Variovorax paradoxus: one gene and its partner. The protein of the gene in region 1 interacts with the protein of each later gene in a pairwise test. Links are inferred from orthologs where the notes say so. Each region holds a gene or a part of one and is shown in the gene's direction. Other genes may lie near its edges.

The links.
Region 2: the proteins of NWF24_RS29290 (region 1) and bioB interact in binary tests that used the Escherichia coli proteins (3 or more experiments, as listed by UniProt). The link is inferred for Variovorax paradoxus from one-to-one orthologs.

What each region holds. Positions count from the first base shown.
Region 1 is NZ_CP102931.1:6,245,826-6,253,810, forward strand. The notes cover bases 2,283-5,180. They hold NWF24_RS29290 (class II glutamine amidotransferase), read left to right. Parts: upstream 2,283-3,296; coding sequence 3,297-4,064; downstream 4,065-5,180. Other genes in these bases: NWF24_RS29285 (ABC transporter substrate-binding protein), read left to right, coding at 2,283-3,226; NWF24_RS29295 (TonB-dependent receptor), read left to right, coding at 4,182-5,180. Also shown: NWF24_RS29275 (zinc-binding metallopeptidase family protein), read right to left, coding at 1-392; NWF24_RS29280 (DHA2 family efflux MFS transporter permease subunit), read left to right, coding at 521-2,014; more of NWF24_RS29285, read left to right, coding at 2,084-2,282; more of NWF24_RS29295, read left to right, coding at 5,181-6,392; gshB (glutathione synthase), read right to left, coding at 6,405-7,364; NWF24_RS29305 (hypothetical protein), read right to left, coding at 7,364-7,498; NWF24_RS29310 (hypothetical protein), read left to right, coding at 7,644-7,985.
Region 2 is NZ_CP102931.1:4,002,387-4,009,050, reverse strand. Bases 2,746-5,745 are described here. They hold bioB (biotin synthase BioB), read left to right. Parts: upstream 2,746-3,729; coding sequence 3,730-4,761; downstream 4,762-5,745. Other genes in these bases: NWF24_RS19070 (Lrp/AsnC family transcriptional regulator), read right to left, coding at 5,239-5,736; NWF24_RS19075 (VOC family protein), read left to right, coding at 4,758-5,249; accC (acetyl-CoA carboxylase biotin carboxylase subunit), read left to right, coding at 2,746-3,730. In the rest of the region: methylmalonyl Co-A mutase-associated GTPase MeaB, read left to right, coding at 1-82; NWF24_RS19090 (acyl-CoA carboxylase subunit beta), read left to right, coding at 120-1,664; more of accC, read left to right, coding at 1,682-2,745; drug/metabolite exporter YedA, read left to right, coding at 5,860-6,664. UniProt on the Escherichia coli protein: Catalyzes the conversion of dethiobiotin (DTB) to biotin by the insertion of a sulfur atom into dethiobiotin via a radical-based mechanism.

The sequences.
Region 1 (7,985 bases):
TAGCCCGGCGCAAGGCCCTGGGTATCGGGAGGCAGTTGTTCGCCGTCGCGCGCGGCGGGCACCATCCAGCTGCAGGCGGCCGGCGTCATGAGGTTCGCGCAGCGGCGGTAGGTGTTGCCGTGCGGATCGCCGAATACGGTGAAGGTGTCGGGCTGCGCGCCCTCGCCCACGGCCGGTGCGAGCGGCATGACTCCGAGCCGGTCGATCACGTAACCCAGCGGCGTGTGGCAGGCCAGGCATTCGCTGTTGCGCAGGAAAACGGGGCGGCCGCACTGGCATCGATAGGCGCGGCTGACGGTCGGTGAGGCCAGTTCGGCCGCGAGCGTGGGCGCGCCTTCGGGCTCGATGGAGGCCTGCGGGGCATTGGCTTGTTCGTCGGGTGAAGAGTCCATGTTCTTGTCTTGATTTTCTTGACGCGGAGGGGACAGCGGATGCATTGTGCGGCTGCCTCGCGCAGCCCCGGCCGTGCAAAGACCGATATGCTTGTAGGACGACGGACCCCGAGACATTCCGCCGCCCCATGACCTCCCCACAGACTCCCGAAGCCGCGATCGCGCCGGCCCCGCCTTCCATCGGCTCGCTGCGCGAGCGCTATGGCGAACGCTACCGCTGGTACCTGCTGCTGTCGGTGATGGTGGGCACGATGGCGTCGATCATGTCCTCGACCATCGTCAACGTCGCGATCCCGGGCATGAGCCATCACTTCTCGCTCGGCCAGGAGCGCGCGCAGTGGGTGAGCTCGGGCTTCATGGTGGCGATGACGGTGTCGATGCTCACCACGCCGTGGCTGCTGTCGCGCTACGGCTACCGGCGCACGTACGTGGGCACGATGCTGCTGCTGCTCGCGGGCGGCATTGTGGGTGGCGTGGCCAACGATTTCTCGCTGGTGCTGTTCGCGCGCGTGGCCGAAGGGCTTGCGGCGGGGGTTGTGCAGCCCATTCCGGCCATCATCATCCTGCGCGCCTTCGAGCCGCACGAGCAGGGGCGCGCGAGCGGCATCTTCGGCATGGGCGTGGTGCTGGCGCCGGCCATCGGGCCGAGCATCGGCGGGGTGCTGGTCGACCTGTTCGGCTGGCGCTCGATCTTCTTCATGGTGGTGCCGTTCTGCCTGGCCTCGCTCTGGCTGGCCTACAAGTTCGTGCCCAAGACCGCACCCGGCGGCGTGGCCGCGGTGCGCGGCAGCGGGCTCGACGCGCGCGGGCTGGCGCTGGGCACGGTCGGCACGCTGTGCCTGCTGAACGGGCTGGTCGCGCTGCGCGGCGATTCACCGCTGCAGGCGGGCCTGCTGCTGGCCGGTGCGCTGGTGGCGTTCGGCGTGTTCGTGTGGTGGCAGCGACGGCTCGCGGCCTCGGGCGGCACGCCGCTGATGAACCTGGCGCTCTTCCAGTACCGGCAGTTCGCGATGGGCAGCGTGGTCGCCTTCATCTACGGCACGGCGCTGTTCGGCTCGACCTACCTGCTGCCGGTGTACATGCAGGTGGGGCTGCATCTCTCTGCATCGCACGTGGGCACCATCCTGCTGCCGGCGGGCATCGTGCTGGCACTGACCATCGCCGGCGTGGGCCGGCTGGCCGACAAGCATCCGACCTGGGTGCTGGTGACCATCGGCCTCGTGCTGCTGGCGGCCTCGTTCGCGCTGATGATGGTGCTGCGGCTCGACAGCGCGCTGTGGCTGCTGGTGGCCTTCGCGATCATCGGGCGCATCGGGCTGGGCTTCATCCTGCCCTCGCTCAACCTGGGCTCGATGCGGCCGCTGGCCAAGCCGCTGATCCCGCAGGGCGCGAGCGCCATCAACTTCGTGCGCATGCTGGGCGGCGCGGCCGGCGTGAGCCTATGCGCCATCGTGCTCGAGTGGCGGCTGGCGGCGCACGGCGATTCACTGGCCAATCCGATGAGCAGCCCGGCGCGGCTGGCGGCGTTCGACGAAGTGTTCGCGATGCTGGCCGGGCTCTGCGCGCTGGCGGTTTGTGCGGCCTGGCAGTTGCGCCAAGGGCCGGCGCGCAACACGGGGTAAACCCGGGCGGTGGAGCATGACGGTTTCGCATCCAATTGTTATCAGTTGTATCAATAGCGAAATGGTCCCATGCATCGCAGAAATTTCATTGCCGCCTCGGCAGCGGCGGCGGCCGGACTCGGCCATTTCTCCGTCCCGGCCCAAGCCGCCGAGAACGGCGTCACCGACGGTGAAATCGTCCTCGGCCACACCGGCATCCTGAGCGGTCCGCTGGGCGTGCCGGTCAAGGTCGTGATGGCCGGGGCCGGACTGGCCTTCGATGCAGTCAATGCGCAGGGTGGGCTGTCGGGCCGCAAGATCAGGCTGGTGTCGCTCGACGACGAGCTGAAGCCCGAGAAGGCAGTTGCCAACTACGAGAAGCTGCTGGCTGAGCATCGCGTCTTCGCCTTCTTCGGCTGTGTCGGCTCGGCCACCACCGCCGCAGGGGCCAAGGTGCTGAACCAGAGCGGCGCGCCAACGGTGGGCGGCTATGCGGTGTCGGACTCGGCCCGCGAGAAGGTCGGCGGCGCCGGCTATTTCGTGCGCGCCACCTTCGCGCGCGAAGCCCAGGCGCTGGTGCAGCACCTGACGACCATCGGCGTCTCGCGCATCGCCGTGGCCTACCTCGACAACCCGGGCGGCGCGGAAGTCGCCAAGCTGGTCGAAGCCGCGCTGGCCACGCTGAAACTGACACCGGAGGCCGCGGTGGCGGTCAAGGGCGACGGCACGACCAACGAGGCGGCGGGCAAGGCACTGGCCGACAGCAAGGCGCAGGCCGTGATCATGTACCTGGGCGGCGGCATCGGCGGCGAAGTGATGAAGGCCGCCTGGGCCGCGGGCGGGCGCCAGATGTACTACGGCATGTCGATCGTGCCGGGCGACGTCACGGCCAAGCTGGTGGGCGACAAGACCAGCGGGCTGGCCATCTCGCAGATCGTGCCCTACCCCTGGAGCGAGGTCGACGCCACCGCGCGCGAGTTCCGCCAGCTGACCGAACGCGCCAAGGTGGACATGGGCTACCTGGCCTACGAAGGCTATGTGAATGCGCTCGTGATGCTCGAGGGCCTGCGCCGCACCGGCCGCGAACTGACGCGCGCAAAGCTGCATGCCACGCTGAAGGCGATGAAGCTGCGCATCGGCGGCATGGAGATCGATTTCACCGGCACCAGCAACACGGGTTCGCGCTTCATCGAGATGGTGCGCGTCACGAAGGAAGGCAAATTCATCCGCTAGCGGCGGTTTGACGCTCGGGTAAGCGGAGCGGCGGGCAAAGCGGGCGGGGAATCGCGGTCTAATCGCAGCCATGTGCCAATTGCTAGGGATGAACTGCAACACGCCGACCGACGTGACCTTCAGCTTCACGGGGTTCGCGCAACGCGGCGGCCGCACCGACCACCACGCCGACGGCTGGGGCATCGCGTTCTTCGAGGACCGCGGGCTGCGCCACTTCGTCGACCACCAGCCGGCGAGCGAATCGCCGGTGGCTGAGCTGATCCGGCGCTACCCCATACAGAGCCGCAACGTTGTTGCGCACATCCGCAAGGCAACGCAGGGCGAGGTCAATCTGCAGAACTGCCACCCCTTCGTGCGCGAGCTGTGGGGGCGCTACTGGGTGTTCGCGCACAACGGCGATCTGAAGGAATTCCGTCCGCGCCTGCACGGCAACTTTCATCCGGTGGGCAACACCGACAGCGAACACGCCTTCTGCTGGATCATGCAGGAGCTGGCCAAGTCGCATGCGGGCGTGCCGAGCATCGAAGAGCTGACGCTCACGCTGCGCGAACTGGCGCCGCAGCTCGCGAGCCACGGCACCTTCAACTTCATGCTGTCCAACGGGCAGGCGCTGTGGGCGCATGCCTCGACCAACCTCTGGTACGTGGAGCGCCGCCACCCCTTCGTGACCGCGCAGCTGTCGGACGAAGATGTGGAAATCGACTTCGCGCAGCACACCACGCCCAACGACCGCGTGGCTGTGGTCGTCACCGCGCCGCTGACCACCAACGAGACCTGGACGCCCTTCGCGCCGGGCGAGCTGCATGTGTTCGTGGACGGGCAGCGATCCGGGTTCTGATTCAGGAGTGAGGCCTTTCGACTGACACTTTTTTGCAACATTGCAAGAAAGTATCAACAGGTGGATGCAATCGAGTGAACAATAACCGTTCTCATTTGCATCTTATCTGGATCGTCCATGCCCGCTCCCCGTTTCTTCCTCCGGCCGACCGTGGTCGCGTCGCTGCTCGCGCTCAACACCGTGGCCGCCATTGCCCAAACCACCACTGCCGAGCCGGCTGCGGCATCGGCCAGCGGCACGCTCTCCACGGTGACCGTGGAAGCCAGCGCCGATGCATCGGCCGAAGGCCTGACCAAGCCCTATGCGGGCGGCCAGGTGGCGCGCGGCGGGCGGGTCGGCATCCTGGGCAACCAGGACATGATGAGCACGCCGTTCTCCAGCACCAACTACACCAACGAATTGATCCAGGATCAGCAGGCCAAGAGCGTGGCCGACGTGCTGCTGAACGATCCGTCGGTGCGCCAGGCGCGCGGCTTCGGCAACTTCCAGGAGCTGTACGTGGTGCGCGGCTTCCCCGTCTACTCGGACGACGTCTCGTACAACGGCCTCTACGGCATGCTGCCGCGCCAGTACATCGCTTCTGAATTCTTCGAGCGCGTGGAAGTATTCCGCGGCGCCAACACCTTCCTGAACGGCGCCGCGCCCGGCGGCAGCGGCATCGGCGGCGCGATCAACCTGCTGCCCAAGCGCGCGCCCAACGAGCCGCTCACCCGTGTCGGCTTCGGCGTGCAGACCGGCGGCCAGGGCTTCGTCAACCTCGACCTGGCGCGCCGCTTCGGTCCCGACGACAGCCTGGGCATTCGCGTGAATGCCGTGCGCCGCGAGGGAGGCACCGGCGTGAAGAACGAAAGCCAGCAGCTCAGCGCCTTCGGCGTGGGCCTCGACTGGCACAACCGCAATGTGCGCCTGTCGGCCGACTTCGGTTACCAAGACTACGACCTGAAGGACGGCCGCCCGAGCCTGACGCCCTCTTCGACGCTGCCGATTCCCCGCGCACCCGACGCCCGCACCAACTTCGCCCAGCCCTGGACCTACTCGAAGGAAAAGGACAAGTTCGCCACCTTCCGCGGCGAAGTCGACATCACCGACAACATCACGGCCTGGGCCGCCGGCGGCGTGCGCCGCAGCGACGAAGACAACGTGCTGTCGAACCCCACGCTCACCGACTCGTTCGGCAACACCAGCAACACGCGCTTCAGCAACACCCGCAAGGACCGCATCGGCACCGCTGAACTCGGCGTGCGCGGCAACTTCGCGACCGGCCCGGTGAAGCACACTGTGGTGGCCTCGGTCGCCAAGTACAGCAACGACCGCGACAACGCGTACACGATCTCGCGCGGCACCATCCGCAACAACATCTACGCACCGTACGCAACGGCATACCCGGTCGCCAACGCCTTCACCGGCAACACGCTGGAAGACCCGCGCCTGACCGACAAGATCGACACCTCGAGCGTGGCCATCGCCGACACCATGTCCTTCATGGACGACCGCCTGCTCGTCACGCTCGGCGCGCGCCGCCAGACTATCGAGCAAACCAGCTTCGCCTACACCACGCTCAAGCAGACGAGCACCTACGACAAGAGCAAGACCACGCCGGTGGCCGGCGTCGTGTTCAAGATCACGCCGACCGTGTCGGCCTACGCCAACTACATCGAAGGCCTCGTCAAGGGCAACGTCGCGGGCACCACCGTGAACAACCGCCCCGTCACCAACGCTGGCGAAATCTTCGCGCCCTACCAGGCCAAGCAGAAGGAAGTCGGCGTCAAGTACGACGGCGGCACGCTCGGCGCCAGCGCCGCGTTCTTCACCACCGACCAGCCCACCTACTACTACTCGGGCCAGACCTACGGCCTGTACGGCAAGCAACGCAACCAGGGCCTCGAGTTCTCGGTGTTCGGCCAGCCCACCAAGGGCCTGCGCCTGCTCGGTGGCCTGACGCTGCTCGACGCGAAGCAGAAGAACACGCAAGGCGGCGCGACCGATGGCCTCACCGCCATCGGCGTGGCCAAGCAGCAGGCCAATCTCGGCGCCGAATGGGACGTGCCCGGCGTGCGCAACCTGTCGCTGAACGCACGCGTGCTGTACACCTCGAAGCAGTACGCCAACGCCACCAACACGCAGTCGATACCGTCGTGGACGCGCTTCGACATCGGCGCGCGCTACCTGGTCGACCTCGGCAACGGTCGTGCGCTCACGCTGCGTGCGCGCATCGACAACTTGTTCAACAAGTCGTACTGGGCCTCGGTGGGTGGCACGCAGGGCAGCAACTACCTGGTGCTGGGTGCACCGCGCACCTTCGCGGTGAGCGGCACCATCGACTTCTGACCTGCTGCTGCGTCAGCGGCCCTGCTTGCGCAGGGTCTCTTCCAGCGCATCGATGAACATCGCCGGCACGTCGAAGCCGGTCTGTTCGGTGATTTCCTGAAAGCAGGTCGGGCTGGTCACGTTGATCTCGGTCACCGAGTCGCCGATCACGTCGAGCCCGATCAGCAGCAGCCCGCGCGGCGCGAGCGCACGGCCCACGGTCTCGGCGATCTCGCGGTTGCGCGCGGTCAGCGGCTGCGCCACGCCCTTGCCACCCGCCGCCAGGTTGCCGCGCACTTCGGTGCCCTGGGGAATGCGCGCCAGCACGAAGGGCGCCGGCTCGCCCGCGATGATCAGGATGCGCTTGTCGCCCTGCACGATCTCGGGCACGAAGCGCTGCACCATGATCGTCTCGGCGCCGTCCTTGTTGAGCGTCTCGACGATGGAGCCGAGGTTCAGCGCGTCTTGCCGCACGCGGAAGATGCCCATGCCGCCCATGCCGTCGAGCGGCTTCAGGATGATGTCGCCGTGCTCGGCGTGGAAGTCGCGCACGGCCTGCGAGCTGCGCGTTACCAGCGTGGGCGTGGTGAACTGCGGAAACTCCATGATCGCGAGCTTCTCGGGGTGGTCGCGCAGCGCGCGCGGCTTGTTCACCACCTGCGCGCCCTCGCGCTCGGCCTGCTCCAGCAGGTGCGTGGCGTAGATGTATTCGGCGTCGAAGGGTGGGTCCTTGCGCATCAACACGGCGTCGAAGTCCTTCAGCGCCTTGGCCTCGGTGATGTCGACGCTGTACCAATCTTTCGGGTCGCCGGTCAGCGTGATCTGTTGCACCGTGGCCGTGACCACGCCGCCCGACTTCCACTGAATGTCCTGCGGCAGGCAGGCCGCGATGCGGTGGCCGCGGCGCTGGGCCTCGCGCATCATCGAGAAGGTCGTGTCCTTGTAGATCTTGAAGTGATCGAGCGGATCGGCGACGAAGAGGATGTTTTTCATCAGGCGTTCTTTCTTGCGGTGCCGGGAGCGGCGGCTGCCACCGGGATATCGGGCGCGATGTTGCCGGAAGCGGCGATGTCCTTGCCGGCCGGGGCCTTTTCTTCATGCGTCCGGCCGGGCTTGAGGAATCGCATCGGGCGATTGTGCCGGGAGGCCGACAGCACCAGATGGTCAACAATCTGAATTCCATAATGTCAACCATCAGGCACGGGAATTGCACGAACGCAGTCGCGACACCCCGCCGTGCACCGCCATGGCCCAGCAAGATTGGAGAACCCCGTGGACGCATCCGTTTCGCAGCAAAGCAACCCCGCGCTCGACCCCGCCGCCGTGGTCGACGAGTTCCTTCGCCTGGTGATGATCCCCGACCCGCAGTCGGCCTCCCGCTTCACCGCACCCGACATCCGCATCCGCTTCACCGGCAACCGCCCGATGCAGGCGCCCGGCGACACCTCGGCCTTCAATGCGAAGCGCTATGCATGGGTCAAGAAGAAGATCGAGCGCACCGAAACGGTGGCCGGCGGCACGCCTGAAGAAACGGTGGTCTACAGCCTCGGCACGCTCTACGGCGCATGGCCCGACGGCACGGCCTTCGAAGGCAATCGCTATGTCGACCGCTAC
Region 2 (6,664 bases), 2.2 Mb from region 1 along the record:
GCAGGTGGCGCAGGGCACCCTGCCGGCATCGACCGCGGCGCGCAATCTGCTCGCCGCAGCCGCCATCACGGCCAGACCATGAGACACGACATTCAGGACCACAGCTTCGGAAGCACACCATGCAAGAACTGATCGAACAACTCGAAAAGCGTCGCGCCCAGGCGCGTCTCGGCGGCGGGCAGAAGCGCATCGACGCGCAGCACGCCAAGGGCAAGCTCACGGCGCGCGAGCGCATCGAGCTGCTGCTCGACGACAACACTTTTGAAGAGTGGGACATGTTCGTCGAGCACCGCTCGGTCGATTTCGGCATGGCCGAGCAGAAGATCCCCGGTGACGGCGTGGTCACCGGCTACGGCATGATCAACGGCCGCCTGGTGTTCGTATTCAGCCAGGACTTCACCGTCTTCGGTGGTGCGCTCAGCGAAGCGCATGCCGAAAAAATCTGCAAGGTGATGGACCAGGCCATGAAGGTCGGCGCGCCCGTCATCGGCCTGAATGACTCGGGCGGCGCCCGCATCCAGGAAGGCGTGGCCTCGCTCGGCGGCTATGCCGACGTATTCCAGCGCAACGTGATGGCCTCGGGCGTGGTGCCGCAGATCAGCATGATCATGGGCCCCTGCGCGGGCGGCGCGGTGTATTCGCCGGCCATGACCGACTTCATCTTCATGGTGAAGGACAGCAGCTACATGTTCGTCACCGGCCCCGAGGTGGTGAAGACCGTGACGCACGAAAGCGTGACTGCCGAAGAGCTCGGCGGCGCCATCACCCACACCACGCGCAGCGGCGTGGCCGACATGGCGTTCGAGAACGACGTCGAGGCGCTGCTGATGCTGCGCCGCCTGTACAACTACCTGCCCCTCAACAACCGCGAGAAGCCGCCGGTGCGCCTGGGCAACAACGGGCTGGGCGACCCGGCCGACCGGCCCGACTATTCGCTCGACACGCTGGTGCCGGACAATCCGAACAAGCCCTACGACATCAAGGAGCTGATTCTCAAGGTGGTGGACGACGGCGACTTCTTCGAGCTGCAGCCCGACTACGCGAAGAACATCGTGATCGGCTTCGCCCGCATGGAAGGCCAGACCATCGGCATCGTGGCCAACCAGCCGCTGGTGCTGGCGGGCTGCCTCGACATCAAGAGCAGCATCAAGGCCGCGCGTTTCGTGCGCTTCTGCGACGCCTTCAACATTCCGGTCGTCACCTTCGTCGATGTGCCAGGTTTCATGCCCGGCACGGGGCAGGAGTACGGCGGCATCATCAAGCACGGCGCCAAGCTGCTTTACGCGTACGCAGAGTGCACGGTGCCGAAGATCACCGTCATCACGCGCAAGGCCTACGGTGGCGCCTACGACGTGATGGCCTCCAAGCATCTGCGCGGCGACGTCAACCTCGCATGGCCGCGCGCCGAGATCGCGGTGATGGGCGCCAAGGGTGCGGTGGAAATCATCTTTCGCGAGGACAAGAACGACCCCGAGAAGCTCGCTGCCCGCGAGGCTGAATACAAGGCGCGCTTCGCCAATCCGTATGTGGCCAGCGCACGCGGCTACATCGACGACGTGATCCTGCCGCACGAGACGCGCAAGCGCATCTGCCGCTCGCTGGTGATGCTGCGCGAGAAGAAGCTTGAGAACCCGTGGCGCAAGCACGGGAACATCCCCCTCTGAAGACGCAGGACGACAACATGTTCAAGAAGATCCTGATCGCCAATCGCGGCGAAATCGCCTGCCGCGTCATCCAGACGGCCAAGAAGATGGGCATCCTCACGGTCGCTGTCTATTCCGACGCCGACAAGGAAGCCCGCCACGTCGAGCTGGCCGACGAGGCCGTGCACATCGGCGCCGCGCCCAGCCGCGAGAGCTATCTGCAGGCCGACCGCATCATCGCGGCCTGCAAGAAGACCGGCGCCGAGGCCGTGCATCCGGGCTACGGCTTCCTGTCGGAGAACGAAGCCTTCGCGCGCAAGGTCGAGGAAGAGGGCATCGCCTTCATCGGGCCGAAGCACTATTCGATTGCGGCCATGGGCGACAAGATCGCCTCGAAGAAGCTCGCGAACGAAGCCCAGGTCAACACCATTCCGGGCTGGAACGACGCCATCGAGACGGCGGAGCGCGCGGTCGAGATCGCGAAAGACATCGGCTACCCGGTGATGATCAAGGCCTCGGCCGGCGGCGGTGGCAAGGGCCTGCGCGTGGCCTTCAACGACAAGGAAGCCTTCGAGGGCTTCACCTCGTGCCGCAACGAGGCGCGCAACAGCTTCGGTGACGACCGCGTGTTCATCGAGAAGTTCGTCGAGGAGCCGCGCCACATCGAGATCCAGGTGCTGGGCGATTCGCACGGCAACGTGATCTACCTGAACGAGCGCGAATGCTCCATCCAGCGGCGCCACCAGAAGGTGATCGAGGAGGCGCCGTCGCCCTTCATCTCCGACGCCACGCGCAAGGCGATGGGTGAGCAGGCGGTGCAATTGGCCAAGGCCGTGAAGTACCAGAGCGCGGGCACGGTGGAGTTCGTGGTCGGCAAGGACCAGAGCTTCTACTTCCTCGAGATGAACACGCGCCTGCAGGTGGAGCACCCAGTGACGGAGTGCATCACCGGCCTCGACCTGGTCGAGCTGATGATCCGCGTGGCCGCCGGTGAGCAACTGCCGTTGACGCAGGAGCAGGTGAAGCGCGACGGCTGGGCCATCGAGTGCCGCATCAACGCCGAAGACCCGTTCCGCAGCTTCCTGCCCTCGACCGGCCGGCTGGTGAAGTTCCAGCCGCCGGGCGAGACCATGTTCGCGAGCGACACCGAGCACCTGCAAGGCGTGCGCGTGGACACGGGCGTGTACGACGGCGGCGAGATCCCGATGTACTACGACTCGATGATCGCCAAGCTCATCGTGCACGGCAAGGACCGCCAGCATGCGATTGCCCGCATGCGCGAGGCACTCAACGGCTTCGTGATCCGCGGCATCAGCAGCAACATCCCGTTCCAGGCAGCGCTGCTGGCGCATCCGAAGTTCGTGGCGGGCGATTTCAACACCGGCTTCATCGCCGAGCACTACGGCAAGGGCTTCCATGCGGAAGACGTGCCGCACGCCGATCCGTCGTTCCTGATCGCGCTCGCGGCCTATGTGCATCGCCGCTACCGTGCGCGCGCCTCGGGCATCAGCGGGCAGCTCGAAGGCCACGGCGTGAAAGTGGGCGAGAAGTTCGTGGTGGTGGAGTTGGGGCCGGAGGGCAAGCACGTGCAGCACCCGGTGTCGGTCACCGACTTCCACGGCAAGACCGGCGCGAGCGCGGTGGCCGTGGGTGGCAAGAACTACAAGATCGACAGCAGCCTGGCGCTGGGCGCGATCCGCGTGCAGGGCACGGTCAACGACAAGCCCTTCACCGCGCAGGTGGAGCGTGGCGCGGGCAAGAGCCCGCTGGCGCTGCGCGTGTCGCACGACGGCACGCAGATCGAGGCGATGGTGCTGTCGCCGCTGGGCGCGCGCCTGCTCGAGCTGATGCCCTACAAGGCGCCACCGGACCTGAGCAAGTTCCTGATGTCGCCGATGCCGGGGCTGCTGGTCGAGGTGTCGGTGCAGCCGGGCCAGCAGGTGCGCGCGGGCGAGAAGCTGGCCGTGATCGAGGCCATGAAGATGGAAAACGTGCTGTTCGCCACGCAAGACGGCGTGGTCGGCAAGGTTTCGGCGGGCAAGGGCGAGTCGCTCGCCGTCGATCAAATCATTCTGGAGTTCAACTGATGGGTGCCAACGACTTTCAACAGGCGATCACGCTACATCGGCCCGCCAAGGCTGTAACGCCGCAGGGCCCATGGTCCGTCGAGGCGATCCAGGCGCTGCTCGACAAGCCGCTGATGGACCTGCTGTTCGAGGCGCAGACCGTGCACCGCCAGCATTTCCCCGAAGGCGACATCGAGCTGGCCACGCTGCTGTCGGTCAAGACCGGCGGCTGCCCCGAGAACTGCGGCTACTGCCCGCAATCGGCCGAGTTCGACACCGGCGTGAAGGCGCAGAAACTCATGGAGGTCGACGAGGTGCTGCGCGCCGCGCAGGCCGCCAAGGATGCAGGCGCCACGCGCTTCTGTATGGGCGCCGCATGGCGCGCGCCGAAGGACCGCGACGTGGAGAAGGTTGCCGTGCTGGTCGAGGCCGTGAAGGGCCTGGGCATGCAGACCTGCGCCACGCTCGGCATGCTGGAGCCGCACCACGCGCACCAGCTCAAGGCCGCCGGCCTCGACTACTACAACCACAACCTCGACACCGCGCCCGAGTACTACACCGACGTGGTCGACACGCGCACCTATCAGGACAGGCTCGACACGCTGGCCCACGTGCGCAGCGCGGGCATCAGCGTGTGCTGCGGCGGCATCGTTGGCATGGGTGAGGCACCGGTGCACCGCGCGGGGCTGATCGCGCAGCTGGCCAACCTGAACCCATACCCAGAATCGGTACCGATCAACAGCCTGGTGCGCGTGCCCGGCACGCCGCTGGCCGATTCGGACCCGGTCGACCCCTTCGACTTCGTGCGCATGATCGCGGTCGCACGCATCACGATGCCGACCGCGCGCGTGCGCCTGTCGGCCGGCCGCCAGCAGATGGGCGATGCGGTGCAGGCGCTGTGCTTCATGGCGGGCGCGAATTCGATCTTCTACGGCGACAAGCTGCTCGTTACCGGTAATCCCGATGTCGAGGCCGACACGGTGCTGCTGCGCAAGCTCGGCCTCAATGCGCGGCAGGTTCAGGAGCAGGCTTCGGAAAGTTGCGCAGCATGACTACCGCGACCGCACGTCCCTTCAAGGTGCTGGGCATCCAGCAGATCGCCATCGGCGGACCCGACAAGCTGCGGTTGCAGAAGCTGTGGGTCGACATGCTGGGGCTCGAAGTCACGGGCACGTTCAAGAGCGAGCGCGAGAACGTCGACGAGGACATCTGCGCGATGGGCGTGGGGCCGTTCAAGGTCGAGGTCGACCTGATGCAGCCGCTGGACCCGGAGAAGAAGCCCGCCGTTCATACGACGCCGCTGAACCACGTCGGGCTGTGGATCGACGACCTGCCCAAGGCCGTCGAATGGCTCAGGGCGCAGGGCGTGCGCTTTGCGCCCGGCGGCATCCGCAAGGGCGCGGCGGGTTTCGACATCTGCTTCCTGCACCCGAAGGCGAACGACGAGTTTCCGATCGCGGGCGAGGGCGTGCTGATCGAGATGGTGCAGGCGCCGCCCGAGGTGGTCGCAGCATTCAGCGCGCTCGCTGCTACGCGTTAAGCACCTTCCTGATCGGCGGCTTCACGTCGGAGCGCTGAGGCGGCAGCATCGCCTGGTGCTCGCGCGCCGGGTTCAGGATGATCGAGGTCGCCGTCTCGGTAAGGATGCAGAACTTGGTGACCACCGCATCAAGGTGGCTCACGTCGATCACCGCGATCTCGAGGATCCAGCTGTCCTCTCCGGTCACGTTGTAGGCATTGACGCATTCGGGCGTGTCCTGCACCAGTTTCACGACGAGGTCGTAGTCCGCGCGCCCGACGCGGATGATGGCGCGAATGCCGTAGCCCAGCTTGCCGAGGTTGACGGTGGCGCGGTAGCCGCTGATGACGCCCGCGGCCTCCAGCTTTTTCACGCGCTCGGTCACTGCCGGCTGGCTCAGGTGCACGCGGCGGCCCAGTTCGGCCATGGTCAGGCGTGCGTCGGCCTGCAGTTCGGCGAGGATGCGGGTGTCATGGGCGTCCAGCGCGGGGTTCAAGGGAAAGTCCATGAAACTCCTTTAAATCGACGGTGTAACAAGGGCAGAACCATGAAATCCGCATGGCTGCCGAGGGATGGCTTTCATACCATGACCGGCATCCGATACCAAGAACCAGGAAGAGACGCCCTCGACATGCCGACCCTCGCTTCTCCCGCCCAAGCCGCGCCCACCGCTGTGCACCCCGGACTGCCGCCGCTGCTGTGGCTCTGCCTTGCCGCCACCTGGGTGGTGTGGGGCTCGACCTACCTCGCGATCAAGTACGCGCTGATCAGCTTTCCGCCGTTCCTGCAGATGGGCTCGCGCTTCCTGGTCGCGGGTGTGCTGCTGGCAGCGTGGATGCGCTGGCGTGGCGCGCCTTGGCCGTCGCTGGTGCAATGGCGCAACGCCTTCATCGTCGGCGCGCTGATGCTGGGTGGTGGCATGGGCGGCACGGCGAATGCCGAGGTGTCGATCGGCTCGGGGCTGGTGGTGGCGTTCATCGCGGTGATCCCGCTGCTGATTGCGCTGCTCAATCTGATCTGGGGCGTGAAGCCGTCCCGGCTCGAAGCCGCAGGTATCGCGCTTGGCCTCGTCGGTGTGCTGATGCTGACGCAGGGCAGCGGCTTCCGCTCTTCGCCCGAGGGGCTGGTTGCCATCTGCATCGCCTGCGTCTGCTGGTCGCTTGGCAGCGTGCTGAGCCAGCGCAGCCTGCCGCTGGCGTCCGGTGCGATGGGCTTTGCGAGCGAAATGCTCTGCGGCGGCGTGGTGCTGATGGGGCTCGCCGCGGTGTCTGGCGAAACGATGAGCTGGCCGCCACAGGCCGAGGCGGTCGCTGCGTGGATCTATCTGGTGGTGTTCGGCTCGCTGATCGCCTTCAACGCCTACATGGTGCTGCTGGCCAGGGCGCCGGCCGCGCTGGCGGCGAGCTACACCTTCGTGAACCCGGTGATCGCGATGC